Regions from separate parts of the Modestobacter sp. VKM Ac-2979 genome, predicted to be linked through region 1. Evidence: riboswitches for the same ligand, from Rfam matches in the RefSeq annotation. Region 1 holds a riboswitch; each other region holds the start of a gene.
The links. Region 1 has a riboswitch for thiamine pyrophosphate ahead of O2W15_RS05220 (purine-cytosine permease family protein). Riboswitches for the same ligand answer to the same signal wherever they lie in the genome.

Region 1 (9,275 bases):
TACCCGATGCCGTTCAAGGTGCCTGCGGACGTCGCGGCCCGCACGATCGCCGACGGCATCGCCCGGGACAAGGCCGAGGTCGTCTTCCCGGTGCCGATGATGATCGCCATGAAGCTGGCCCGGCTGCTGCCGGTGCGGGTGTGGACCCGGCTCACCGCCGAGCTCGCCCGCCGGGGTCTGCACGGCGGGCCGAGCCGCCGCGCCGACTGACGGCGCGGCGGCCCGACGGCCCCGCTGCAGGGTCCCGCCACGAGCCTGCGAGTGGCGGGGGGCAGCGGGGTCCTTCTTCAGGCGCGGGGGCCGCCGGCGACGTAGATGACCTGGCCGGACACGAAGCCCGCGCCCTCGCTGCACAGGAACGCGGCGGTGTGCGCGATGTCCTCGGGCTGGCCGACCCGGGCGACCGGGATCTGCTTGGCGGCCATCTCCTTGAACTGCTCGTACGGCACGCCCACCCGCTCGGCGGTCTGCGCGGTCATCTCGGTCTCGATGAAGCCGGGGGCGATCGCGTTGGCGGTCACGTTGTACCGGCCGAGCTCGATGGCGAGGGTCTTGGTGAAGCCCTGCATGCCCGCCTTGGCCGCGGAGTAGTTGACCTGGCCGCGGTTGCCCAGCGCCGAGACGCTGGAGAGGTTCACGATCCGGCCGTACTCGGCCTCGACCATGTGCTTCTGCGCGGCCTTGCTCATCAGGAAGGCACCCCGCAGGTGCACGCCCATGACGGCGTCCCAGTCGGCGACGCTCATCTTGAACAGCAGGTTGTCGCGGGTGATGCCGGCGTTGTTCACCAGCACGGTCGGCGCCCCGAGCTCGGCGGCGATCCGCTCCACCGCGGCCTCGACCGACTCCTCCTCGGCGACGTTCGCGCCCACCGCGAGCGCCTCACCACCGGCCTTCTGGATCTCCTCGACCGTGCCCGCGCAGGCCGCCTCGTCCAGGTCGAGCACGGCGACCGCCATCCCGTCCTGGGCGAACCGCCGTGCGATGGCCGCGCCGATCCCGCGCGCCGCTCCCGTGATGATCGCCGTCCGCTGCTGAGCCACTGCATCTCCTCGTCGAGTTCGTCGGCGGACACAGTCGTCCGGCCCGCCGTCCTGCCCCACTGCTTAGCACCACGCACGCAGGGCGCCCGCACCCGGCCGGGTCAGTCCGGGGGGCGGGCCGTCCCCGCGGCGAGCGCGCCCAGTGCCAGCGACCACAGCAGCCCGGCGCCGACCAGCCACCAGGGAGCGGTGCCGAGCAGCAGCGCCAGGGCGACCGGCACGGTGCCCAGCAGCCCGACGTCCGGCCCGCGCACCAGCGTGCTGCCCACCCCGACCGGCACGGCGCCCATCGGCGAGGCGAGCACCGGCCCGGACCAGTCCAGGTCCGGGCGGTAGCCGGCGCGCACGGCCGCTCCGGCCCACGCCGGTGCGGTGACCGCGCCCAGCGCCAGCCACGCCACCGGCGCGCCGGTGCCCTGGCCGACGAGCAGCGCCGAGGCCCCGCAGACACCCACGAGCACCGCGGCCGGCACGACTGCCCGGGCCCAGACGACCGCCGCGCCGCCCAGCGGCAGCCCGCGGTCGGCGGCCGGCGCCGCGGACGCCCGCCGGCTCGGCTCACCCAGCGACGTGGCGGCGGTCCACCAGCCGAGGACGACGGTCACCGCCACCAGCGCGGGCACCTCGGCCAGCCCCTCGGTGCGCGCAGCCAGCACCGGCAGCGCCGCCCCGACCGCCAGCTGCCCCCAGCGCCAGGGGGACCGGGCCAGCACCGCCAGGTCGCCGGCGACGACCGCCTGCCAGGGGCGCCGCACCCAGCGCCAGGCCAGCGGGCGCCGTGGCCGGTGCACCGTCGTCCCCAGCGCCCGGCCGAGCTCCCGGGTGTCCAGCGAGAAGACCGACGCGGTGGCGTACTGCGCGGTCTCCCCCGACGCACGGAGCGCACCGGCAGAGAGGTCGGCCAGCCGGCGGTCGGCCAGGACCAGGCAGAGGACGGCGACCCCCAGCAGCGCACCGAGCAGCCCCAGCGCCACCGGCGCCGGCAGCGACCAGGCCCGCCCCGCGACGTCCGGCAGGCCCACCCCCAGCCCGGCGACCACGCACCCGACGACGGCGGGACCGACCAGGGCCAGCGCGGTCACCGCCCCGGCGACAGCGGGCACCCAGCGGCCGCCACCACCGGCCTGCCGGACGACGAGCACCGCGACGGCGGTCACCGCCAGCAGCGCACCGCCCGCCAGCCCGGCGAGGACGCCGACCGGTGTCCGGCTCCAGGCCAGCACCACCGGGACGCCGACGACCAGCGCCGCCGCCACCGCCAGGCCGACCGCCCGGCGCAGCTCGCCGCGGAGCAGTCCGCGGCGCCCCGCGGGCAGGGGCAGCCACCACACCACGGCCGCAGGCGTGGCGCTGACCGGTCCCAGCCGGGCGAACAGCGCGGTCAGCCCGGCGGTCAGGGACAGCGCGACCGCCGCCGCGGTCAGCGAACCGGGGAGCACCGCCGCATCGGCAGCCGGGCGGGCGGCGATCTGCTCGCGGAGGCTGGAGACGGCGCCCCCGCAGAGCGCCACGAAGACCCCGGCGGAGGTGAGTCCGGACAGGGCGTCCCCGACCCGGGTCAGCCAGCTGGTGTCGGCCCGCGAGGCCGTCGCCCGGCGGGTGTACCGGCGGACGGCGGTGCCGCTCCACTCCTCCGCCGGCCGCGCCTGCAGCGGGGTCGTCGCCGCCGTGGCTCAGCCCTCCTGCAACGCCGCGACGGCGTCCTCGGGCGCGACCACCGGGCACTCGTCCTCACCGATGACCAGGGCGTGGTCGGCGAGGGTGCCGATGAACGTCGGGTCGTGGCTGGCGAACAGCACCGCGCCGCCGGCGTCCACCAGCGCCGCGAGCCGGTCGGCCAGCGCCCGGCGCATCGCGGTGTCCAGGCGGCGTTCCGGCTCGTCGAGCACCAGCAGGTCGGCCGGTCGCACCAGTGCCCCGGCCAGCGCCAGCCGCCGGCGCTGGCCGGAGGAGAGCGCCGAGGGCAGCGCGCCGGCCCGGTCGGTCAGCCCGAAGGAGACCAGCTCCGCCTCGACCACCTCCTCGGCGTCGGTGACCCCGTGGGCGCGGGCGGTGAGCAGCAGGTGCTCCGCACCGGTCAGTGACGGGAAGAACGCGTCGTCGTCCAGCACCCCGGCGACCGCCCGGCGGAAACCGGCGTCCCGCTCGTCGACCGGGCCACCGGCGAAGCGCACCGTCCCGGTCAGCGGCGGCAGCAGGCCGACCATCGTCTGCAGCACGGTGGACTTGCCCGCGCCGTTCGGGCCGACCAGCGCGACCGCCGTCCCGGGCGCGACCGACACCGTCACCGGGGCGCACACCGGCTCGTCGCCGTAGCCGACCGACAGCTGCTCGGCGGCCAGCAGGACCATCAGCCGGGCCCCGCACCACCGCGCCACGCGGCGTCGAAGAAGCCGATCTCCAGCTCCATGGCCCGGCGGTAGGCGCGCCGCACCGCGGGGGTGTCGGCCGCTGTGTCGTCCAGCAGCCGCTCCAGCGTGGCCGCCAGCTCCTCGAAGGCCGGGTCGGCGTAGGTGGTGACCCACTCGGTGTACGGGGTGGCGGGCCGGCCGGCCAGCGACTGCCCGAGGTGGGCGTACAGCCGCATGCACGGCGTCATGGCAGCGCAGGTCAGCCCTCCCCCGCCCAGGGCCGCCGTGGCGAGCAGGAACTCGGTGTAGGCCAGCGTGGCCGGCAGCGGCTCGACCACGGCCAGGTCGATGCCCCAGCGCGCCGCGTAGCCCTCGTGCAGCCGCAGCTCCTCGCGGACGCCGGCGAGCAGGTCGACGAAGACGTCCAGGCCGGCCCGGTCAGGGCTGTACGCGGCGCCGAGGGCGTAGGCGCGGGCGAAGGACTCGAGGAAGAACGCGTCCTGGGCGACGTAGCCGGCGAACCGGTCGGTCGGCAGGCTCCCGTCGGCGATGCCCTGCACGAACGGGTGCGCCAGCGCGACGGCGGCGAGGTCGGCGTTCTCGGCCCAGAGCCCGGCGGCCAGGCTCACGGCGCCTGCACCGCCGGATCGCTGAGTGCCCCGTCCCCGAGTGCCATGTCCCAGAAGGCCACCTCGGCGGCGACGACGTCGAGGAAGACCGCGTCCCTGCCCCCGCCGACAGCGTCGGCCGCCGCCTCCAGGCCGGCGACGTAGCCGGCGAAGCCCGGCACGGTCCAGTGCTCGACGAACTCCCGGTAGGCCGGGGCCCCGGGCAGCGCGGTGGTCCAGGCGTCGAGGTAGGTGCGCTCGATGGTCCACAGCGCCGTCAGCGCGACCGGCACCTCGGCGGCGTCCAGTCGCTGCAGCAGCTCGGCGTAGGCCGCGGTGGCGGGCAGCGCGGGGGCGGTGAGGTCCAGGCCGCGGGCGGCCGCCTGCTCCTCGAACCAGGCCAGCTCCTCGACCAGCGCGACCAGGCCCCCGGCCAGGACCGCCTGCGCGGGCCGCGGTGCGCGGGCCAGCAACCGCGCCTGGAAGCGCAGCAGGTCGGCGACGAAGCGCGCGTCCTGCACCAGCCAGGTGTCGAAGGCGCCGGCGGGCAGCGACCCGTCGAGCACCGCGGTGAGGAACGGGTGCGCGGTGGCCCCGCGCCAGATCTCGGGATGGCGTTGCAGCAGCTCGGCGACCGGCACGGCGCGGACTCTACGAGGTGGCTATGGTGGCCCCGTCATGGCGTCGAGCCATGTGCGGGAGCTCGGAGGACCGGGCTGAGAGGGCGGCTGACGCGCCGCCGACCGCTGGAACCTGACCGGGTAATGCCGGCGTAGGGAGCCCGTGATGAGCACATCTGGAACCGTCGGCACGACCACGTCCGGGGCGGACGCACCCCTCACCCTCACCGAGCCACCAGCCCGCACGCTGGGCTTCCGCGAGTCCGCGGGCCTGTGGGGCAACCTGGGCATCAGCCTGCTGCTGCCGGTGGCCGCCGTCTACGTCGTCCTGCCCGGGCGGCCGTTGTCGGTCACGATCGGCGCGATCGTCGTCGGCGCGGTGATCGGCGCCTCGCTGCTGGGGCTGGCCGCCGCGGCCGGCGCCCGCGAGGGGGTGCCGGCGATGGTGCTGCTGCGCGGCCTGCTCGGCCGGCGGGCGTCCTACCTGCCCACCGCGCTGAACCTGGTGCAGTGCATCGGCTGGGCCACCTTCGAGATCGTGATCATCGCCGAGGCCGCGTCCCGGGTGCTGGACGCGCCTCGCTGGCCGTTCGTGCTGGTCGCCGGCGTACTGGCCACCGCCATGGCGCTGCGCCCCCTCGGCGTGGTCAAGGTGCTGTCCCGCTACGCGGTGTGGGCCGCGCTGGCCGCGATCGCCTACCTGTTCGTCGAGGTGCTGTCCGAGCCGCGGGCGGCGCTGGACAGCGGCGGCGCCGCGTCGTTCTGGACGGCGACCGACATCGTGATCGCCCTGCCGATCTCCTGGTTCCCCCTCGCTGCCGACTACACCCGGCACGTGCGCAGCGGCCGGGTCGCCGGGACCAGCACCGCCCTGGGCTACGGCCTGGCCACCGTCGCGATGTTCAGCCTCGGCGTGCTGGCGCTGGCGGCCTACGGCAGCTCGGGGCTGGACGTCATCGACGCGCTGCTCGCCGTGCCGCTGGGGGCGCTGGCGGTGCTGGTGCTCATCACGGTCGAGCTCGACGAGGCGTTCGCGAACGTCTACTCCACGGCCGTGTCGGCGCAGAACGTGGTGGCCCGGCTGGACCGCCGGCTGCTCGCGCTGGGCGTCGGTGCCACCGCCACCCTGCTCGCGCTGAGCTTCGACATCGTGGCCTACGAGCCGTTCCTCTTCCTGATCGGCGCGGTCTTCGTGCCGCTGATCGGCGTCTTCCTGGTCGCCTACGCGCTGAGCGCCCCCGGCCGGTGGGACACCTCGGACACCGCTCCGGCCCGGCTGGTCTACCTGCTGCCGTGGCTGGCCGGGTTCGTCGCCTACCAGCTGACCCTGCCGACCTTCTTCTCCGGCGTCGGCGCCGGCTGGACCGCCTGGTGGACCGCACGCCAGACCGACCTGGGCATCGACCCGGCCAACGGCTGGTCGGCCTCGCTGATCAGCCTGGCCGTGGCGGCGTCCCTCACCGCGGTGATCGCGCTGCTCGGCGCCCGCCGCGGGCGGCAACGGGCATGACCCCCCCGCTGGGCCGGCTGCACGTGCTCACCGACGCCGACGGCGGACCGGCCGCGCTGGCCGCGATCGCCGCCGCGGTGGCCGCCGGTGCGCCGGTGGTGCAGGTGCGGGCGAAGGGCTGCAGCGACCGGGTGCTGTACGAGTTCGCCCGGGCCGTGGTCGAGCTCTGCCGGCCGGCGGGCACCACCTGCCTCGTCAACGACCGGGTGGACGTCGCCCTCGCCGTCGGCGCCGACGGGACGCACCTCGGCGCCGGTGACCTCCCGCTCGCCGCCGCCCGGCGGGTCGCCGGGCCGGGGCACCTCCTCGGCGGCACGGCGCGCGACCCGGAGCTGGCCCGGCAGCTGGTGGCCGAGGGGGCGGACTACCTGGGCGTCGGCCCGGCCTTCGCCACCACCACCAAGACGGGGCTCCCCGACCCCATCGGGGTGGCCGGGGTCGGCGCCGTGGCCGCCGCGGTGCCGGTGCCCGTGATCGCCATCGGCGGGGTCACCGCGGCGCGGGTCGGCGAGCTGCTGGCCGCCGGCGCCACCGGGGTCGCGGTGGTCGGCGCGGTCACCGCCGCCGCCGACCCGGGGGCCGCGACGGCCGAGCTGCTGCGGGCGCTGGCGGGCGCCCGGTGATCGACGTGGCGGTGGCCGGCGGTGGGCTGATCGGGCTGTCGGTGGCCTGGCGGGCGGCGCAGCGCGGCCTGTCGGTCGCCGTCGTCGACGACGCCCCCGGCGCCGGCGCCTCGGCGGCCGCCGCCGGGATGCTCGCACCGGTCACCGAGGCCGCCTACGGGGAGGAGGCGCTGCTGCGGCTGTGCCTGGCCTCCCTGCAGCGCTACCCGGCGTTCGCCGCCGAGGTCGAGGCGGCCAGCGGGCTGCCGGTCGGGCTGCGCACCGTCGGCACCCTGGTGGTCGGCTTCGACGCCGACGACGTGCGGGCGCTGGACGCGCTGCACGGCTACCAGCAGGAGCTCGGGCTGGCCGTCGAGCGGCTGACCCCGCGGGACACCCGCCGCCGGGAGCCTGCGCTCACCCCCCGCCTACGCGGCGGGCTGGCCGTCGAGGGCGACCACTCGGTCGACGGCCGGGCCCTGCACCGGGCGCTGACCGCAGCCGCCGAGGCCGCCGGGGTGCGCCTGGTCCGCGACCGGGTGGCCGGTGTGCAGGTCGCCGGCGGGCGGGCCACCGGCCTGCAGCTGACCGGCGGCGAGGAGCTGGCCGCCGGCACCGTCGTCCTCGCCCTGGGTGCGCACAGCAACACCCTCCCCGGGGTGCCGCCGCTGCCGATCCGGCCGGTCAAGGGGCAGATCCTGCGGATGGCCGGTGCGGCCGGGCTGCTCACCGGCACGGTGCGCGCGCTCGTCCGCAGCAGGCAGGTCTACCTGGTGCCCTACGGCGAGGACGGGTTGATCGTGGGGGCCACCACCGAGGACCGTGGCTTCGACGCCACCGTCACCGCCGGTGGGGTGCACGACCTGCTGCACGACGCGATCGAGGTGGTACCCGGGGTGACCGAGCTGGAGCTGGTCGAGACCCTCGCCCGCTGGCGGCCCGGCACCGACGACAACGCCCCGCTGCTGGGGCCCAGCACGCTGCCCGGGCTGGTGCTGGCCACCGGCCACCACCGCAACGGCGTCCTGCTCACCCCGGTGACCGGTGACCTCGTCGCCGAGCTGCTGGCCACCGGCGAGCTGCCCGAGCTCGCCGCACCGTTCACCGTCGAGAGGTTCCCCCACCGATGACCATCTCGCTGACCGTCAACGGCAGCCCGGTCGAGCTGGCCGACGGCACGACCGTCGCCGCGCTCGTCGCCGACCGCACCAGCGGGCACGACCGGGTCGCGGTCGCCCGCAACGGCGACGTCGTGCCGCGCAGCAGCTGGGCGACGACCGAGCTCTCCCCCGGCGACCGCCTCGAGGTGCTCGCCCCCACCGCAGGAGGCTGAGATGCAGAAGGACCGCGAACTGACCGAGGACCTGGCCCCCGCGCTGGAGCAGGAGGAGTCGGCCGACCCCTTCACCCTGGGCGGGGAGACGTTCACCTCCCGGCTGATCCTGGGCACCGGCGGCCTGCCCAGCCTGGAGGTGCTGGAGCGGGTGGTCCGCTCCTCGGGCACCCAGCTGGTGACCGTGGCGCTGCGCCGGGTCGAGGCGGCCGCGGGCAGCGCGATGCTCGAGGTGCTCAACCGCTGCGGGGTGCGGCTGCTGCCCAACACCGCCGGCTGCCAGACCGCCCGGGAGGCCGTGCTGACCGCGCAGCTGTCCCGGGAGGCCTTCGAGACGGACTGGATCAAGCTCGAGGTCATCGGCGACGACCGCACGCTGCTGCCCGACGCCGTCGAGCTGATGGACGCCGCCGAACAGCTGGTCGCCGACGGCTTCACCGTGCTCGCCTACACCACCGACGACCCGATCCTGGGCCGCCGGCTGGCGGACGTCGGCTGCGCCGCGGTCATGCCGCTGGGCTCACCCATCGGCAGCGGGCTGGGCATCCGCAACCCCTACAACATCGCGCTGCTCCGCGAGGAGGTCAGCGTGCCGGTGGTGCTGGACGCCGGCATCGGCACCGCCTCGGACGCCGCACTGGCGATGGAGCTCGGGTGCGACGCGGTGCTGTTGGCGTCGGCGGTGACCCGGGCCCGGGAGCCGGTGCAGATGGCGCTGGCCATGCGGCAGGCCGTCGAGGGCGGCCGGCTGGCCCGGGGCGCGGGCCGGATCCCGCGCCGCTGGCTGGCCGAGGCATCGACGTCGATGCAGGGGCTGCCCGAGCTGTGACCCTGCCGCGGCTGCTCGTGCTCACCGACCGCACGCAGTGCCGGGACAGCCTGACCGCCACCGTGGCCGCCGCCGTCGACGCCGGGGCCCGGGCGGTGGTGCTGCGGGAGAAGGACCTGCCCCTCGCCGAGCGGTCGCGGCTCGCCGGGCAGCTGCGGGCCCTGCTGGACCCGGTGGACGGCGTCCTGGTGTGGGCGGGGGCCGCCGGCAGCGCGGGACGCACCGCCGTCCACCTGTCGGCGGCCGACCCGCTGCCGGCGCCGCGGCCCGGCTGGCTGGGCCGCTCCTGCCACTCCGCCGCCGAACTGGCCCGGGCCCGGGCCGAGGGCGTGGACCACGCCTTCCTGTCCCCGGTGTTCCTGACCGCCTCCAAACCCGG
Region 2 (9,275 bases), 120 kb from region 1:
CCGGCACCGCGGTCCTGGCCGTCGCGCAGATCGCAGCCCGGCGGGCGGACCAGCAGCGGCCGGTCCGCACGGTGCTGGTCGTCGCCGACCGGCCGGCGGCCATCACGGTGCCGCACTGGGCCCGCTCGATCGCGGCCTTCGGCGACAGCGGGCTGCGCTGGTGCGTGACCACCTGGGACCGGCTGGGCAAGGTCGCCGGGCTGACCAAGGCCACCGGGCAGCGGTTCGACGTCGTGGTCGCCGACGAGGCGCACATGGTCCGGCACACCACCACGCAGCGGTGGAAGCACTGGCGGTCGGTGTCCGGCGCCGGCCGGGTCAAGGACGCCCCGTACGTGCTGCTGGCCACCGCGACCCCGGCACACACCCCGCTGGAGCTGCCCTACCTCGCGCCGCACTTCGCCGCCGTCCACGGGGAACCGCTGAAGGAGTGGGCCGACCTGCCCAGCCGGCTCGCGGCGCACGGGTTCCACGTGGAACGTGCCCGGTACGGCTGGAGCTGGACCGAGGACGCCGAGGAGCGCCGGGCGGACCTGACCCGGCTGCGCAGCTGGCTGGCCGACACCGACCCGCCGGCCACGCTGCACCGCCCCGCCCCGTGGGGGCCGGTGTCGGTCACCGGCACCCCGGTCGAGCTGACTCCGGCCGAGCGCGCGCAGTACGAGGCCGAGTGGTCGGAGTTCCGTGCGGAGATGCAGCTGGCCCGCCGGAAGCGGGAGACCGCGCGCGGCCGGGCGGCGCTGCTGCGGTTCCGGCAGAAGGCCGGGCTGATCCGGGCGGCGGCGACGGTCGACTGGGTCAAGGCCCAGGTGGAGGCCGACCGGCAGGTGGCCGTGTCGGTGGAGTTCGTCGAGACCGCCGCCGACCCGATCCGGGAGTCCCTGCTGGACGGCGGGGTGGCCGTCGCCTCGATCTACGGCCGGGACCGCTTCGACGTGGAGGCCGAGCGGCTGCGCTTCCAGACGGGGGAGGCGCCGGTGTGCGTGTTCACCGTGACCGCGTCGATCAGCCTGCACGCCGGGGAGGTGCTGCCCGGCGGCCACACCGCGTCGACCACGCCGCGGGTCGGGCTGTTCCACCAGCCGCGGTTCTCCGGGATCGCCGCCCGGCAGGTCACCGGCCGCACGCACCGCGACCACCAGGTCTCACCGTGGCGGGTGGCCTTCGCCCAGGACACCGTGGAGGAGGACGTGGCCCGGGTGATGGTCGAGCGGCTGGCGGTCACCGGCTCGACAGCCGGCGGCGACACTGCCGGGCTGCAGCAGATCGCCGAACTGCTCGACGCCGACTGGCTGCCCACGACCTCGCTGACCGGAGCCGACTAGCGGGGCTCTAGCCGCATCGGCAGGTGCGGGATGCCGTCCTCGACGTAGTCCGGCCCCGAGCGACGGAACCCGAACCGCTCGTACCAGGACTCCAGGTACGCCTGGGCGCCGATGTCGATCGTGCGGCCCTCGCACAGCTCGATGCCGCGGGCGACGAGCTGGGCAGACAGCCCTCGACCCCGGGCACCCTCCGCCGTGGCGACCCGGCCGATCGCCCGGTCCTCGCCGTTGGTCAGCACCCGGATCGTGGACAGCACCGTGCCGTCGTCCGCCTCGTGCCAGAGGTGCACGGTGGTCGGCTCGGCGTCCCTGCCGTCCAGCTCCGGGTACGGGCAGGCCTGCTCCACGACGAAGACGTCGACCCGCAGCCGCAGGATCCCGTAGAGCTCCGCCGGGGTCAGCTCGGCGAAGGCCGCCTCGCGCAGGGCGGGTGCATCGGTCACCGGTGCATCGTCGCAAGCGGTCAGGACGCCGCTCGCCGCAGGTGCTCGCGGTGGGCCAGCAGCGCCCAGACGACGTGCCCGAGGTCCATCCGCTCCCCACCGGCCGGCCAGGCGTCCGGCAGTGCGGCGTCCGGCACCAGGGTCAGCAGCGGCCGCGGCGACGTGGCCTCCCTCGCGGGCAGACCGACGGCGAAGGCCGGGTCGGGCGGACCCCAGACCCGCTGCCCGGCCCGGTCGAGGGCCACCAGCTCCCGACCCCGGCGCTCCAGCACCAGAGCCTCGTCGTGCACCAGGCCGTGGTCGACGTCGCAGAGCAGCACCATCGCCGACACGTCGGTGCGGCCACCCAGCCGCCACGGGGTGAGGTGGTGGGCGTGCAGCCGCTCGATCCGGGTCTCGGTGCAGCCCGGCCGGGCACAGCCGCCGTCCCGGGCCAGCAGCGCCCGCCGCTGCGTCACGGTGGCCAGCCGCCGGCGCCGTCCGAGCGCCAGCGGCTGACCGTCCCGCTCGACGATCACCGTCAGCGCCGCCTCGCAGGCCATCCGCCGCACCTGGGCCGGGGTGAGCGCCGGGCCGCCCTCCAGGTGCGCCCGCCCCGCGGCGGCGTCGTCGGCCAGGACGTCGGCGTCCACGTGCACCACCACCTCCCGACGCGGCGGGTCGCCCGCCCGCCGTCCGGTGTCGGCGGCGACCTCGGCCAGCTGGGCCAGCGCCCGGCAGCGCCGCGCGCTCATCCGTTCCCGCGGGAACGTCTCGGGGTCTGCCGGGCAGTCGGCGGCAGCGGCGGCCCGCGTCGCGGCGGCGCGGTCCCGGCGGGCGTCGCGCTCGGCCAGCGACTCGACCGACGCCAGCAGCGCCGCGCCGGCCTCGCCGTCCATCCGGACCTGCAGCACGAGCATCCCGTCGGCGTCCCAGTGCCACTGGAAGGACCGCTTCTCCGCGACGAGCTCCTCGTCGACGGCGTCCGACCGGCGCCAGGCGCGCACCACCCGCTCCACCTGGGACGCCGTGGCGTGCCGCGCCAGCTCGACCAGCTCGACCTCGGTGCCGGCATCGGCCACCCGGGTGATCGCCCGCACCTTCGAGTAGGACAGCCGCCCCGCGGCGAACGCCTCCGCCGTCACCGGCAGCGAGCCGAGCGCGCGGGCGACCCGCACGTGCTCCCGCGCGGCACCCGGGCTCATCCCGCACTGCCAGGCCAACCAGTGCGCACAGCTCTGCACGCCGACCTCACCCCAGCCCTCGCGGGCGTCGAACTCCGCGACCAGCCGCAGCCAGGCAGCGGTCGCCGCCGCCAGCCGCACCGCCCCCGACCGGATCTCCCGGGCCAGCTCCTCGACCGACCGCTGCTCCGACATCCCACGCACCGCCGCGACTGCACCCATGACCCGACGCTAGGGCCGAGGTACGACAGGAACCGCAGCTCAGCGACCCGGCGACGTTCCCGCGGGAACGCCTCAGCGGGTCCGCGGCTCAGCCGGCGGCGCGGTACTGGGCGGCGACGTCCGCGTCGGACAGCACGTTCGCGTAGACGCTCACGTGCGCGACCGACCCGGCGAAGTGCTCGCTCCGCGGGTTCGCCGGCCACGCCGGGCCGATCGAGTCGTACCCGACCCGCCAGTAGCCGGTGAACGGCTCGGCCGAGGTCGCCTCCGGGCGCGCGGCGACCAGGGCGCCGTCCACGTAGAGCCGCAGGCCGGTGCCCGGGGAGAAGGTGGCTGTCATCTGGTGCCAGGCGCCGTCGTTGTAGCCGTCGCGGGACGTCGCCGTCTGAGGGGACCCGCTGTAGACACCGAAGGTGAGCTTGCCGGAGTGGGTCATGTAGACGTGCCGGTCGTACTGGCTGGAGGCGGCCCCGTTGGTGCCGTTGCCGAACCCGATCAGCTTGCCGCCCTCCCTGGTGGTGGTCGAGAACCAGACCTGGACGGTGAACGTCTGCGGATCGGCCAGCGCCGTCGTGGAGTAGATGAAGCCGGAGCCACCGTCGAGCCTGACCGCCTTGCCGTCGCCGCCGCAGGCCGGGCCGGGGACCCGGTAGGTCACCCCGCTGCCGCTGTACCAGCCGTTGACCGACCTCGCGTAGAGCCCGCTGTTCGCGGCGACCGGCCCCGCGGTCTCCTGCAGAGCCAGGTAGCCGGGCGCGCTCGCGCCGGCGGAGTGCAGGTGTAGTAGCGGGCCGAGGCCCAGGAGTTGGCGTCGTTCGCGGTGGTCGCGGTGAAGACGGCGCCCGCCACCGAGAGCCCGGGCAGGGTGCCGAGCAGGGCGGTGAGGCCGACGGCGACCGCGGGGACGGCGGTCCGGGCGGCCCGCCACGGGTTCCCCGTCGCCGGCTCCTCGTCGTCCTCGGGCGTGCGGTGGGCCAGCGCGAGCGTGACGACGAGTGCGAGCAGGGCCGCACCGCCGGCGAGGGGGAGCGCCCGGCCCTCGGCGGCCCACAGCACCGGTAGGCCCAGACCGGGCAGCCGGAGCGCCCCGACGCCGTGCACGGCGGACGGGTCGACGAGCTGCGGGTCAGGGGTGGGGTTGGCGTCGCCCTGCAGGCGCAGGCCGCCGTCCTCGACGGCGACCAGCCGGTGCAGGCGCAGCAGGCCGGGGGAGTCGGGGTCGTCGACGAGGAGCACGTCACCGACGGCGAGCTCCGCGGCGGGCACCGGCCGGACGACGGCGACGTCCCCGGAGGAGACGCCGGGTGCCATCGACCCGGACAGGACGACGGTGGTCTGCCAGCCGACCACGGTCGGCGCGACGGAGGCGAGCAGCAGCAGCGCCACGGTGCCGAGCAGCGCCCGGGCGAGGCTGCTGACCACCAGCGCGGACGTGCTGACGCCAGGCGGCGACGCGGGTGGCGGTCATCGGGTGCGTGCCTCCCAGACGAGGCTGAGCGTCGCGGTGCCGTTCTGAGTGCTGGCGGGTGCGCTCGCCCGCAGCGTGTAGCCGATCTGATAGACCCGGCTGGTCGGCGCTGCCCCGGAGCTGGTCCAGCTGCCCACGCCGACGGTCCAGCCGTCGGTGGGGAATGCGGCGAGGGTGCCGGTGTAGGCCGTGGCGGAGGGCTGGAAGCCGGTGCAGCTGCCGCTGCCGCCTCCCGTTCCCACGGCGATGGTGAGGTCGAGCTGACCGGCCAGCCCGTTGGTGCTGCTCCGGCCGGTGCCGTACAAGCGGACGGTCGCCGGCGACCCGGCGGCCGCGACGGCGATGCACCTGGTGGCTGTGGCCCCGGGCCGCAGCCCCGTGGCGGTGAACATCCGGACGGCGGAGTCGTCGTCGGTCAGGGTGAGCGTGCCGGTGCTCACGGTGGGCAACGGCCGGCTGACGGTGGTGTCGCTGAACCCGGCGTAGGCGCCGTGCCACACGAGGGCTGCGGCCAGCACCAGCGCGGTGCCGGCCGAGACAGCCGTGCCGAGGCGCACCCGGCGCGCACGATGAGACCTCACCCCGTTCCATCGGCGGGACCGGACCGGACGTTGAGCTCCCCCGTCACCCTCCCGGGTGAGCAGGGCGGTGTTAGCGTCGGGAGCTGACACGGGGTGTCCCACCGGGGACTGAGAGCACACCCGTCGAACCTGCTCCAGTTGGTACTGGCGAAGGGATGTCACGGCGATGGACGCCATCGATCTGCGCGCTGCCGGCACGGCGCTGCGCGACTCCGCACCCCTGGTGCACTGCCTGACCAACACGGTCGTGCAGACGATCACCGCCAACGCGCTGCTGGCGATCGGCGCTGCACCGGCCATGGTCGACGACCCGGCCGAGGCCGGTGAGTTCGCCGCCGTCGCCTCCGCGGTGCTGGTCAACGTGGGCACGGTGCAGCAGCGCACCGCCGAGGCGATGCGGCTCGCCGCCCGAACCGCCGGCGAGGTGGGCACCCCGTGGGTGCTGGACCCGGTGGCCGTCGGCGGGCTCACCTTCCGCACCGAGCTCGCCGCCGACCTGGTCGAGCTGCGCCCGACCGTCTTCCGGGGCAACGCCTCGGAGGTGCTGGCCCTGGCCGGCGCGGGCAAGGGCGGCCGTGGCGTGGAGAGCACCGACTCCCCGGAGGCGGCGCTGGAGACGGCGCAGGAGCTGGCCCGCCGGACCGGTGGCGTCGTCGCGGTCAGCGGTCCGGTCGACGTCGTCACCGACGGGGACCGGGTCGTCCGGGTGGGGGGCGGCTCCCCGCTGCTCACCCGCACCACCGGCGCCGGCTGCGCGCTCGGCGGCATCGTCGCCGCCTACGCCGCCACCACCGGTGACCCGCTCATCGCCGTGGTCGCCGCCCACGCGCACGTGGCGCTGGCCGCCGAGGCCGCCGCTGGGCTCGCCGCCGGGCCCGGCACGTTCGCCGCGCTGTGGCTGGACGCGCTGGACGCGGTCGACGGCGACGCGCTCGCCCGCGCCGACGTCCGCAGCGCATGAGGGCCGGCTTCGACCCCCGGCTCTACCTGGTCACCGACACGCTGCTCTGCGCGCCCCGGTCGGTGCCCGAGGTGGTCGCCGCCGCCGTCTCCGGTGGGGTGACCGCCGTCCAGGTGCGGGACAAGGCCGCCGGCCGCCGCGACCTGCTGGCCCTCACCCGCGCGGTGCAGGAGGTGCTCCGGCCGACCCCGGACGTCCGGCTCTTCGTCAACGACGCCGTCGACGTCGCCCTGCTCACCGGGGCCGACGGCGTGCACCTGGGCCAGGACGACCTGCCGGCCGCCGACGTCCGGACGCTGCTGGGGCCCGACGCCCTGATCGGCGTCTCCGTCGGCAGCGCGGCCGAGCTCGACGACGTGCTCGCCCTCCCGCCCGGCACCGCCGACCTGGTCGGGCTCAGCCCGGTCTGGTCGACGCCGACCAAGCCGGACGCCGGCGCCGCCCTGGAGCTCCCGGGCACCCGCGCGCTGGCCACCCGGGCCCGCGCCGGGGGCCTGCTGTCGGTGGCCATCGGCGGCATCTCCGCCGCCACGGCCGCTGCGGTGGCCGGCACCGGGGTCGACGGCATCTGCGTCGTCTCCGACATCTGCGCCGCCACCGACCCGGCGGCCGCCGCCCGCACGCTGCGCGCCGCGATGGCCGGGGAGCTGGTGGCCCGATGACCGCAGCAGTGGCCCTGACCGTGGCGGGCAGCGACCCCAGCGGCGGCGCCGGCATCCAGGCCGACCTGAAGACCTTCAGCGCGCTCGGCGTCTACGGCACCGCGGTGCTCACCGCACTCACCGCACAGAACACCCGCGGCGTCACCGGGGTGCACCAGGTGCCGGCCGACTTCGTCGGCGCGCAGCTGGCCACCCTGCTGGACGACGTGACCGTGCACGCCACCAAGCTCGGCATGCTCGGCACCGCGGACGTCGTGCGGACGGTCGCCGCCGCGCTGGCCGACCGCCCGGGCGGCCCCGTGGTCTGCGACCCGGTGATGGTGGCGACCAGCGGCGACCGGCTGATCTCGGAGGAGGCGGTGGACGCCGTCCGCACCGATCTGCTGCCGGTGACCGACCTGCTCACCCCGAACGTGCCCGAGGCGGCGGCCCTGCTGGACGTGGCGCCGGCGACGACGGTCGAGGAGCTGGCCCCGCAGGCCCGCGCGCTGCTGGAACTCGGGCCGGTGGCCGTGCTGCTCAAGGGCGGGCACCTGGGCGGGGACGAGAGCGTCGACGTGCTGGCGACGGCGGCCGGGGTGCTGGAGACCCGGCGGCCGCGGGTGGCGACGTCGTCGACCCACGGCACCGGCTGCACGCTGTCCTCGGCGCTCGCGGCGCTGGCCGCCCGCGCTCGGCTCGCGGGGGACGAGCTGGACTGGGCGCCGCTGGTCGACGGGGCCCGGGACTACCTGCAGGCCGCGCTCGAGGCGGGGGAGTCCCTCGGCGTCGGCTCCGGGCACGGGCCGGTGCACCACTTCGCCGGGCGCTGGTGAGCCGGCCGCGCTGACTCAGCTGTCGCCGAGGACCTCGCGCAACACCCGGGCGGCCAGCTCGTCGCCGCCGGCGGCGGCGATGGAGAAGTGCTCGACGGCGGTGTCGACGTCGCCGGTCTCCAGCAGCAGCACGGCCAGGTTGTGGTGGGCGTGCAGGTCACCGCCCTCGACCCCGGCCCGGTAGGCGGCCTCGGCGGCGACGGCGTCGTCCAGCTCGTCGCGGTACAGGTTGCCCAGCGGGAGCCAGGTCGCGACCTCACCACGGGCCGCGCCCCGCTCCAGCACCGCCCGGGCCTCCTCGACCCGCCCCGTGCTGCGCAGCAGGTCGGCCAGGCCGGTACGGGCGTGCTGGTGGTGGTCGGCGCCCGCCCGCAGCTCCGGCTCCAGAGCCCGGTCGTGGCTCTCCTGCCAGCGCCAGCAGGCCAGGGTCGCGCGGGCCACCGGGTTGCCGGCGTCCGCGGCGACCTGCGCCCAGTGCCAGGCCGCCAGTTGCCGCCCGGACGACCGCAGCAGGTACGCCAGCTCCAGCGCCGCCGGGTGCGCGCCGCGCTCGGCCGCGACCCGGAACGTCCGCTCGACCTCGGCCGCCCGGTCCTGGCCCTGCAGCGCCACGCTCAACGCGGCCCAGCCTCCCGGCTCTCCCCGGTCCACCGCGGTCCGGGCGGCGGTCTCCGCCTCCGACCAGCACCCCAGCCGCAGCAGCGCCCGGGCCAGGTCCAGCCAGGCGTCGTCCTGTCCGGCGTCGGCCGCCCGGCGGTACGCCACGGCGGCCTCTGCCCAGCGTCCGAGGACGCCCAGGCAGGAGCCCAGGTGGCGGAGGGCGACCGGGTCGCCGTGCGCTGCCGCCCTCCCCAGGAGCTCGACCGCCTGCTCGTGGTCACCCAGCTCGGCGAGCGCGCAGCCGCGGTCGACGAGGGCGTCGACATCGGGGCCGTTCTCCGGGTCCAGGGGCACGTCGGCAGTCTGTCGTGATCACCGGGTCCGGCGCATGCCCCGAAGGGGCGGGTCCACCCGTTCAGGGGGTCCAGTCCGGTGGGTCGGCCGGCTGGAGGGCCGGGTCGTCGGCGGCCAGCGTGCGCACCGGACCGGGCGTCGTGCGCGGGCCCTCGAACCGGACGGTCACCCGGTTGAGCCCGCTGCCCCACACCCAGCCGGAGCCGAGGTCGGGGTGGACGACGTCTTGCCCCGGGTACCAGGCGACGACGACGGGGCCCGGATCCGGGTCGGCCGGCAGCTCCGCGGGCTCGACCAGCTCGACGGGCTCCACCACCTCGGTGGGCTCGGCGAACAGGTCGCCCTGCGCGTACGGCGACAGCCCCGAGACGCCGACGCCGAGCAGCCGCAGTCCACCGCTGCGGTCCACGGCGCCGAGCAGCCGGTGGGCGATCTCGGCGATCTGTCGCGGGTCGTCCACGGCGTGGGCCAGGGTCTGCGACCGGGTGAGGGTGCTGAAGTCGTAGCGGCGGACCTTCAGCGTCACGGTGCGCCCGGAGGTGCCCGAGCGCTGCAGCCGGCTGCCCACCCGGGTCGCCAGCGCCTCGATCTCGGTGGCCAGCCGGGCCGGGTCGGTCAGGTCGCGGGCGAAGGTCTCCTCGGCGCTGACCGACTTGGCCTCCCGGTCGGTGACCACCGGCC
Region 3 (9,275 bases), on a different contig from region 1:
CGGATCGTCAACCACGACTCGCGGGCGAGCGACACCCACCGCTGGATGGGCACCTTCGGCGACGGGGTCCCGGTCTGGCTCAACGAGCAGTGGGTGGACGCCGACGTCCGGATCACCACCGGCTTCGTCGAACCGCACTTCTTCGCCGGCTTCTCCGGTGGACCGAAGATGGTCGCCCCCGGCCTGGCCGCGCTGGACACGGTGCTGGTGCTGCACGACGCGAAGCGGATCGGCGACCCGCGGGCGACGTGGGGCGTCACCCAGGGCAACCCGGTGCATGACGACGTCCGGGCTATCACGGCGGCCACGGACGTCACCTACTCCTTCGACGTCGTGCTCAACACCCGGCAGGAGGTCATCGCCGCGTTCGGCGGGGACACCCTCCAGATGCACGCGGTGGCGATCGAGCGGGCCCGCGAGGTGGCGATGGCACCGGTGGACGCGCCGTTCGACGTCGTCGTCACCACCGGCTCGGGGTTCCCGCTGGACCAGAACCTCTACCAGTCGGTGAAGGGCATGTCGGCGGCCGCGCAGGTCACCCGGCCCGACGGGCTGATCGTCTGCGCCGCCGCCTGCGAGGACGGCTTCCCCGACCACGGCTCCTACCGCGAGGTGCTCACCTCGGCGGCGTCACCGGAGGCGCTGCTGGAGCTGATCTCCGCGCGGGAGCAGACCGTGCCCGACCAGTGGCAGGTGCAGATCCAGGCGCGGATCCAGTCCGCGCACCGGGTCGTGATGCACACCGACCACCTCACCGACGCCCAGCTCGCCGAGGCGCACCTGGCGCAGACGACCGACATCGCGGCCACCGTCGCCGAGGCGGTCGCGGAGGCGGGGTCCGGCGCGCGGGTCTGCGTGCTGCCGGAGGGCCCGCAGACGATCCCCTACGTGAAGGGCTGACGGTCCGCCCTCCGGCCCGGGGTCACCGCCGGGGGAGCAGGAGGGCCTGGTCGGGGTAGCACCAGGCCCAGTGCTCGCGGGGCTCGGCGGAGGCGACCACCGGGTGCCCGGTCGCGGTCGCGTGCGCGGTGGCGTGCCGGCTCGGCGAGGAGTCGCAGCAGGCCACGTGGTCACAGCTCAGGCAGCGCCGCAGGTGCACCCACTGCCCGCCGTCCCGGAGGCAGTCCGCGCACGCCTCGGCCGGGCCGGGTGCGGCCGGCAGCCCCTCGGCATGCCGACAGACGGCGTCCCCGTCCACCCGCCAGGACATGGCCGGTCAGTGCGTCCGGCTCAGCGGCAGCCGGACGCAGAACGTCGTCCCCTCCGGACCGGTCGTGTACGTCAGCGAACCGCCGTGCCGCCGCTCGATGATCCGCCTCGCGTTGTCCAGGCCGAGCCCGCTCCCGTCGCCGGCCCGCTTGGTGGTCACGAACGGCTCGAACAGGTCCTGGCGCACCGCCTCCGGCACCCCCGGGCCGTCGTCGGTGACCTCCACGAACACCGCGTGCTGGTCGGCCCGGGTGCGCAGGGTCAGCACCCCGGACCCGTCCATCGCGTCGGCGGCGTTGTCGATCAGGTTGGTCCAGACCTGGTTCAGCTCGGCCGGGTAGCCGGGCACCGGGGGCAGGTCGGCGGCGTAGTGGCGGTGCACCTCGATGCCGGTGAGCTTGCGCGCCAGCATCACCAGCGTGCTCTCCAGCCCGGGCTTGACGTCGACGTCGGAGTGCCGGGCCTGGTCCAGGTGCGAGTACTGCTTCACCGCGCCGACGAGGGAGGAGATGCGGGTGGTGGCCTCCTCGATCTCGTCCATCAGCGCCTCGGTCTCCAGGGTGTAGCGCAGCCAGCCGAACGCGGCGTCCCACTCCAGCCCGCAGTCGACCTGCTCCACGACGTCGTCCACCCACTGTGCGTCCATGCCGGAGCCGGCGAACACCGGCGCGAGCTCCAGCGCCTGCTCGACGCCGATCTCCTCCAGCCGATCGGCGATCGCGTCCTCGAGGTCGCTCTCCTGGAGCGCGGTCAGCTCGGCGTGCGGCTTGAGTGCCCGCTCGACGGACATCTCCTGCGTCTTGATCAGCCGGCCGACCAGCTCGGGGGAGAGCCCGGCCTCCGACAGCAGGCCGAGCTTCCGGCGCATGCCGGCGACCCGGGAGCGCAGCTGCTCGGTGGCCCGCACCGCGGCCGCTGCCGGGTTGTTCAGCTCGTGGGCGAGGTTGGCCGACAGCGCCCCCAGCTGCACCAGGTGCTCGCGCTGGCGCATCGTCGACTCGGTCATCCGGATGCCCTCGTACAGGCCGTCGAGCAGGTGCACCGCCATCGGGCACAGCCGGTGCACCAGCGCGGCGAAGTCCTCGGCCGGCAACCGGAGGAACCGGCTGGGCCGGGTGGTCCGCAGCGTGGTCTGGAAGTTCGGGTCACGGCTCTGGGTGAACGCCCGGACGGCGCCGGCGTAGGCACCGCGATGCGTCGTGTCGTTGAGGACGACGTCCTCGCCGTCGGTGTGCTTGGACAGCAGCAGCCCACCCTCCAGCAGCACGTACAGCGCGTCGGAGGGCTGTCCCTCGGCGAAGACGACGACGTCGGCGTCGTACACCCGCACGTCGCTGCGCTCGGCCACCCAGCGCTGGTCGACGTCCTCGAGCTCGGCGAACAGGAACAGGCTGCGCACCTCGGCGAGGTCGACCCCCGAGGAGGGCCCGTGGCTCGCGGTCATCTCAGTTCGCCTCCAGGTAGCGGTGCACGAGGGTGACGGCCATCGCGCCCTCGCCGACGGCGGAGGCGACCCGCTTCACCGACTCGGCGCGGACGTCGCCGGCCACGAACACGCCGGGGACGGAGCACTCCAGGTGGTACGGGGCCCGGGTGAGCGGCCAGTCCCGCGGCGGGCGGCCCGCCTCGTCCAGCAGCGCCGGCCCGGTGCGCAGGAAGCCGCGTTCGTCGCGCAGGAACGCCTCGCCCAGCCACTCGGTGGGCGGCGAGGCGCCGATGAACACGAACAGCCGGGACGCCGGGACGACCTCGGTCGCACCGGTACGGGAGTCGGCGAGCACCAGTCGCTCGAGGTGGTCGGCGCCCTCCACGGACTGCACCTGGGTGCAGGTGCGCACCTCGATCAGCGGGTCGGCCTCGATCCGGGCGACCAGGTACTCGGACATGCTCTGCCGGATGTCGGTGCCCCGGCAGAGCACCACCACCTTGCTGGCGAAGCGGGCGAAGTGCAGCGCGGCCTGGCCGGCGGAGTTGGCCGCGCCGACGACGAAGACCTCCTCGCCGGCGCAGTCGGCGGCCTGGTGCGCGACGGCGCCGTAGTAGACGCCGCGGCCGGTGAGGTCGGCGGCGCCCTCGGCCGGCAGCAGCCGCCAGGAGACGCCGGTGGCCAGCACGACGGCGTGCGCGGCGACCTGGCTGCCGTCGGCGAAGAGCAGCGCCCGGCCGTCGCCCTTGGGTGCGATCTGCACGACCTCGGCGGCGGTGAGCAGTTCGACGCCGAACCGCACGGCCTGGTCGCGGGCCCGCTGGGCGAGCTCGCTGCCCGACACCCCGAGCGGGAACCCCAGGTAGTTCTCGATCCGGCTGCTCTGGCCGGCCTGCCCGCCGGTGGCGGTCCGCTCGACGAGCAGGGTGCGCAGCCCCTCGCTGGCCGCGTACACCGCCGCGCCCAGTCCGGCCGGCCCGCCGCCCACCACCACGACGTCGTAGAACGGGCTGCCGGCGGTCGTGGCCAGCCCGACCTGCTGCGCGACCTGCTGCAGGGTGGGCCGGCGGAGCACGGTGCCCTCGGGGAAGAGCAGGGCCGGCAGCGTCGCGTCGTCCGCCAGGTCCGCGGCGGTGCGGATGCCGGCGGCGTCCTCGCCCTGCAGGTGCCGGTAGGGCACCTGGTTGCGGGCCAGGAACTCCTTGAGCTGCTGGGTCTCCGCCGACCACTGGTGGCCCAGCAGCGTGATGCCCTCGAACGGCGCCCGGGCGGTGCGGGTCCAGTCCTCGAGCAGCTCGTCGAGCACCGGGTAGAGCAGCTCCTCCGGCGGGTCCCAGGGCTTGAGCAGGTAGTGGTCCAGGTCGACGTCGTTGATCGCCCGGATCGCGGCGTCGGTGTCGGCGTAGGCGGTGAGCAGCACCCGCTTGGCGGTCGGCGCCAGGTCCATCGCCTGCTCCAGGAACTCCACGCCGGTCATCCCGGGCATCCGGTGGTCGGCGAGGAGCAGGGCGGTGGCCTCGCCGCGCGCGGTCAGCTCACGCAGCACGGCGAGCGCGTCGCGGCCGCTCTCCGCGCGGACGATCCGGTAGCGGTCGCCGTAGTGGCGTCGCAGGTCGCGGGCGACGGCGCGGCTGACCGCCCGGTCGTCGTCGACGGTGAGCAGGACGGGTCGCGCGGGCACAGCACCTCCGGTCGGCGCCGTCGAGGTGGACCGCCCCGGTGGGCAGGCCCCCGATGGCACCTCCATCCAACCGGGTGCAGGTGAACGGCGGTAGTCCCGACCGCCAGCTCTGGCACACCGGCGCCCGGCGCGGCAGGGTGACGTCATGACCGCGCCCGCGCACGAGCCCGGAACCCGTCGATGACCGCGCCGGTCGAGACGCTCGGCTGGTGGGAGGACGGCGAACGGCTCCTCGGGACGGCGCTGGGCCGGCTGACCGACGAGGAGCTCGACGCGCCGTCCCTGCTCACCGGCTGGTCGCGGCGGCACCTCCTGGCGCACCTGGCGGCCAACGCCGACGCGCTGGTGAACCTGCTGACCTGGGCGCGCACCGGGGTGGAGACGCCGATGTACCCCTCGATGGAGGCGCGGGACGCCCAGATCTACGAGGCGGCGCAGCTGCCGGCCCCCGAGCTGCGCGCTGCCGTGGTCGCGGCGACCGGCCGGCTGGCCGCCGCGGTCCGTGGCCTGCCCGAGGAGGCGTGGACAGCCCAGGTACGCACCGCGCAGGGGCGCCAGGTGCCGGCCGCGGAGGTGCCCTGGATGCGCTGTCGGGAGGTGTGGGTGCACGCGGTCGACCTGGACGAGGGCGTCGCCTTCACGGATCTCCCGGACGACGTCCTGGCCGCGCTCGTCGACGACGTCTTCCGGATGTGGGACCGCCGCGACTCCGTGCCCGACGTCGCGCTGTTCGCCGGTGACCGGGAGTGGGGCACCGGCACCCTGGCCGTCGCCGGTCCGCTGCCGGCGGTCGCGGCGTGGGTCACCGGCCGCAGTGCGGGGGAGGAGCTGCAGGCCGACGGTCCGCTGCCGACGCTGGCGCCCTGGCTCTGACCGGCCTGCCGGCTCAGCCGGCAGGACGGTCCCGCGGCATCGCCAGCGCAGCGAGCATCGCCGCACCCAGGACGGCGGCACTGACCGCGAAGGCGACCTGGTAGGAGAAGGCGTCGGTGAGCCAGCCGGCGACCAGCGGCCCGGCCACCGCGCCCAGGTCGGCGACCATCTGGAACACCGCCACCACCCGGCCGCCCCGAGCCGGGCTGACGTCGCCGACCACCGCGGCCGGCACGCTGGCCAGCAGTGAGGCGCCCAGCCCGAAGGTGGCCATCGAGAGCAGGAACGCCGCGGTGGTCGGCGGCAGCACCAGGACGGCGATCGCCGCGGTGGCCAGCCCCGAACCGAGCAGCAGCGAGGGACGGCGGCCCCAGCTGTCCGCCAGCCGGCCGGCCCGCAGCAGCCCGATCGCCTGCGCCACCGACCCGGCCAGCAGCCCGGCGCCGGCCCAGGCCACCGTCTTGCCCAGCTCCTCGGTCACGTACAGCGGCACCAGGGAGTTGCGGACGCCGAACAGCACCCAGCCCACGCCCAGGTTGGCGACCAGCGCCGCGACGTAGGCCCGGGACCGCAGCGCCGCGCGCAGCCCGCCACCGTCGGCGCCCGCGGGGGGCACGGCCACGGCCGACGGGCCGCCGCCGCGCACCTGGTCAGCGGCGGGGGCCGGGTCGGCGGCGGGATCCGGGTCGGCCGCCGCCCCGGCGACCGGGGGCAGCGCGGCCGGGCGCAGCAGGACCAGCGCGACCACCCCCGCGACCAGCAGGAAGCCGCCGTAGACGAAGAACGGCAGCCGCGGGGAGACCTCGGCGAGGAACCCGCCGACCGCCGGGCCGGCGATGCCGCCGAGGATGAAGCCGCCCTGGTAGGTGGCCGCGGCCCGGCCGCGCTGGGCCGCCGGAGCCGTCCGCAGCAGCAGCGAGAGGGCGGCCACGGTGAACATCGCGCTGCCGATCCCGCCGGCGGCGCGCAGGGCGACGAAGAGCGGGAAGTTGCCGGCCAGGGCGGCCGCGGCGGTGGCGACCGCGACGATCGCCAGCCCGGCGGCGAGCACGGCGCGCTCGCCGATCCGCTCGACCAGGGAGCCCCCGGCGAAGGCGGAGATGAACCGGAAGAAGGCGAACGCGCTGACGGCGAACCCGACGGCGGTGGTGCCGACCCCGTAGTCGCGGACGAACAGCGGGATCGCCGGGGCGACGATGCCGAAGCCGAGGGCGACGACGAAGGCGACGATCGCCAGGACACCGACCTCGCGGGGGAGCGGGGCGTCCTTGCTGCGATGTCGCACGAGCGCCGATCCTCACACGCGGCCCGGCACGCCGCTGCGGGGCGTCAGGGGATGAGCACGAGCCGCCCTGCGACGTCCCCGGCGCGCAGCCGGTCCAGCGCATCGTTCACCTGGGTCAGCGGCAGCGTGCCGGCCACCGGTGGCGCCAGCTGCCCGGCCGCGGCGAGGGCCACCGCCTGCTCCAGCTCGGCCAGCGTGTTGCCCACGCTGGCGATGACCCGTTGCTCGGCGACCACCAGCGCCAGCGGGCTCACCGTCAGGGCGTCGGCGCTGTAGCCGACCAGCACCAGCCGGCCGCGGCGACCGAGCACCGCCGTCGCGAGCTCCAGCGTCGCCGTGACGCCGGCGAGCTCCACGACGACGTCGGCGCCCTGCCCGCCGGACAGCCGGGCCACGGTGTCGGCGAGTTCGGCGGGGGCGACCGCGGCCACCGCCCCGGCGGACCGGGCAGCCGACCTGCGGGCGTCGTCCCGGCTGACGGCCACGACCACGCCGCCGCGTCGCCGGGCCTCCTGCACCGCGGCCAGCCCCACGCCGCCGGCGCCGAGCACGACGACCACGTCACCGGGCTCGACCGCGGCCTCGGTGAGCGCGTGCACCGCGGTGGTGCCGGCGCAGCACAGCGGTGCGGCAGCCTCGAACGGCAGCTCGTCGGGCAGCCGGACCAGGCAGTGCGCCGGCACGACCAGCTGCTCGGCGAAGGCGCCGTCCGCGGCGAAGGCGAGCACGCCGCGCGGGGTCAGGCACAGGTTCTGCCGACCGCGCAGGCACCAGCGGCAGCTGCCGCAGAAGAGGTAGTAGTACACGGCGACCCGGTCGCCCTCGGCCCAGCCGGTGACCGCCGACCCGACCGCGTCGACCGTGCCGGCGGCCTCGTGGCCCAGCGTCATCGGCGTCCGGGACGGCGCGTACAGGCCGTCGGTGAAGTGCAGTTCGGTGCCGCAGACCCCGGCCGCGTGCACCCGCACCCGCACCTCGTCGGGGGCGGGTTCGGGCACCGGGACGTCGTCCAGGGCCAGGGGTCGACCGGGTGCGTGGAATCGAGCAGCGAGCATCGAGCAGCTCCCTCCGCCGGCATGAACCGGATCAGGTGTGGACGGTCGGCGGTGGTCGTCCGCCTTCTCAGCCCGCGCCCGGGCTCCCGTGTGCGCCGCTGAAGCTACCGCAGCGGGGGAACCGGCTCGACGCGGCGCAGGAACGACCGGATCGCCAGGTGGTGGGAGAGCTGCTCGCGGTGCGCCTCGCACGCCGTCCAGGTCTTCTCCCGGTCGGGGGTGTGCACCTTCGGGTTGTTCCACACCAGGACGACGGTCGCCGGCTCCCGGCAGCCCTTCGCCGAACAGATCACGCCGGCGTCCCCGGCCGGCCTCGCGTCCTCGGTCATGGGCCGAGTCTGAGCCGGTGCACACGGAACTGTCAGGAGGGGGTGCCAGGGTCGGTCCGGCCGCACTCCCTGACCCCGGGTGCGGCCACCAGCCCCCGCGGCCGGAAAGGCGCTCGCGGAGGGTGAACCCGGCCATGGGGGCGGGTAGGGCGAGGTGCATGACCGACACCAAGCCCCTCGCCCTCGTCACCGGTGCCTCCAGCGGGATCGGGTACGAGCTCGCCAAGCAGTTCGCCCAGCACGGTTTCGACCTGGTGATCGACGCCGAGGACCCGACGATCGACACGGCGGCCGCGAAGCTGCGCGCCGAGGGCGCCGAGGTGACCGCCGTCCAGGCCGACCTGCGGACCCCCGACGGGATCGAGCAGCTGTGGACCCGGGTGCAGGGCCTCGGCCGCCCGCTGGACGCCGCCGCGCTCAACGCCGGCGTCGGCCGCGGCGGTGCGTTCGTCGACACCGACTGGGCCGATGACCTGGAGGTCATGCAGCTCAACGTGGTCTCCACCGCCGCGCTGTTGAAGCTGGTGCTCGTGCAGATGACCGGTCGCAACGCGGGCCGGGTGCTGGTGACCTCCTCGATCGCGGCGACCATGCCCGGCGCCTACCAGCCGGTCTACAACGCCTCGAAGTCCTTCGTCCAGTCGCTGACCGAGGCCGTGCAGCAGGAGCTCAAGGACTCCGCCGTCACGATCACCGCGCTGATGCCCGGCCCCACGGACACCGAGTTCTTCTCCCGGGCCGACCTGGACGACACCGCCATCGGCCAGGGCCCCAAGGACGACCCGGCCGAGGTCGCCGCGCAGGGCTTCGAGGCGCTGATGGCCGGGGAGGAGAAGGTGCTCGCCGCCTCGCTGAAGACGAAGGTGCAGGGCGCGGCGAACAAGCTGCTCCCCGACTCGCTCAAGTCCTCCGCGCACGAGGCGATGGCCAAGCCGCGCGACTGACCCGCTCCGACGACGCCCCTCCCGGTCCGCCGGGAGGGGCGTCGTCGGCGTTCCGGGCGACGCCGGCTTCCGGTCAGTGGTCGGCTCCACTGCACCGAGCCGGGGCGGAGCTGGCAGAGTCAGGGCATGGACGACGTCGTCATCTGTTCCCCGGTCCGCACTCCCGTCGGTCGCTTCGGCGGGGTCTTCGCCGGTCTGTCCGCCAACGAGCTCGCCGCCACCGCGCTGCGGGGTCTGGTGGAGCGGACCGGGCTGGGGGAGGGCGAGGTCGACGACGTCATCCTCGGCAACTGCAGCCCCAGCGGTGAGAACCCGGCGATCGGCCGGATCGCCGCCCTGGACGCCGGCCTGGGCGTGCAGGTGCCCGGCCTGCAGATCGACCGGCGCTGCGGATCCGGCCTGCAGGCGGTCATCTACGCCGCGATGCAGGTGGCGGCCGGCGCCGGCAAGGTCGTCGTCGCCGGTGGGGTGGA

Region 2: another riboswitch for thiamine pyrophosphate. It lies ahead of thiM (hydroxyethylthiazole kinase); the one in region 1 lies ahead of O2W15_RS05220 (purine-cytosine permease family protein).
Region 3: another riboswitch for thiamine pyrophosphate. It lies ahead of O2W15_RS22545 (alcohol dehydrogenase catalytic domain-containing protein); the one in region 1 lies ahead of O2W15_RS05220 (purine-cytosine permease family protein).

Annotation. Positions count from the first base shown of each region.
Region 1 covers NZ_JAPVBO010000002.1:136,278-145,552, forward strand. Annotated here, with positions in the region: gene O2W15_RS05190 (SDR family NAD(P)-dependent oxidoreductase) at 1-210, shown strand, start outside; gene fabG (3-oxoacyl-ACP reductase FabG) at 288-1,043, opposite strand; gene O2W15_RS05200 (DUF6297 family protein) at 1,145-2,554, opposite strand; gene O2W15_RS05205 (ABC transporter ATP-binding protein) at 2,717-3,394, opposite strand; gene O2W15_RS05210 (TenA family protein) at 3,394-4,023, opposite strand; gene O2W15_RS05215 (TenA family transcriptional regulator) at 4,020-4,643, opposite strand; TPP riboswitch at 4,688-4,798, shown strand; gene O2W15_RS05220 (purine-cytosine permease family protein) at 4,789-6,132, shown strand; gene thiE (thiamine phosphate synthase) at 6,129-6,755, shown strand; gene thiO (glycine oxidase ThiO) at 6,752-7,864, shown strand; gene thiS (sulfur carrier protein ThiS) at 7,861-8,067, shown strand; gene O2W15_RS05240 (thiazole synthase) at 8,069-8,896, shown strand; gene O2W15_RS05245 (thiamine phosphate synthase) at 8,893-9,275, shown strand, end outside.
Region 2 covers NZ_JAPVBO010000002.1:257,654-266,928, reverse strand. Annotated here, with positions in the region: gene O2W15_RS05835 (helicase) at 1-1,325, shown strand, start outside; gene O2W15_RS05830 (GNAT family N-acetyltransferase) at 1,322-1,768, opposite strand; gene O2W15_RS05825 (HNH endonuclease signature motif containing protein) at 1,789-3,153, opposite strand; gene O2W15_RS05820 (LamG domain-containing protein) at 3,242-3,811, opposite strand; gene O2W15_RS05815 (hypothetical protein) at 3,808-4,575, opposite strand; gene O2W15_RS05810 (hypothetical protein) at 4,618-5,178, opposite strand; TPP riboswitch at 5,282-5,375, shown strand; gene thiM (hydroxyethylthiazole kinase) at 5,369-6,163, shown strand; gene thiE (thiamine phosphate synthase) at 6,160-6,825, shown strand; gene thiD (bifunctional hydroxymethylpyrimidine kinase/phosphomethylpyrimidine kinase) at 6,822-7,640, shown strand; gene O2W15_RS05790 (tetratricopeptide repeat protein) at 7,656-8,594, opposite strand; gene O2W15_RS05785 (DNA polymerase IV) at 8,656-9,275, opposite strand, start outside.
Region 3 covers NZ_JAPVBO010000009.1:10,942-20,216, forward strand. Annotated here, with positions in the region: gene larA (nickel-dependent lactate racemase) at 1-900, shown strand, start outside; gene O2W15_RS22520 (UBP-type zinc finger domain-containing protein) at 923-1,210, opposite strand; gene O2W15_RS22525 (ATP-binding protein) at 1,217-2,653, opposite strand; gene O2W15_RS22530 (FAD-dependent oxidoreductase) at 2,655-4,316, opposite strand; gene O2W15_RS22535 (maleylpyruvate isomerase family mycothiol-dependent enzyme) at 4,497-5,189, shown strand; gene O2W15_RS22540 (MFS transporter) at 5,203-6,474, opposite strand; gene O2W15_RS22545 (alcohol dehydrogenase catalytic domain-containing protein) at 6,519-7,529, opposite strand; TPP riboswitch at 7,520-7,629, opposite strand; gene O2W15_RS22550 (hypothetical protein) at 7,634-7,858, opposite strand; gene O2W15_RS22555 (SDR family NAD(P)-dependent oxidoreductase) at 8,017-8,802, shown strand; gene O2W15_RS22560 (acetyl-CoA C-acetyltransferase) at 8,929-9,275, shown strand, end outside.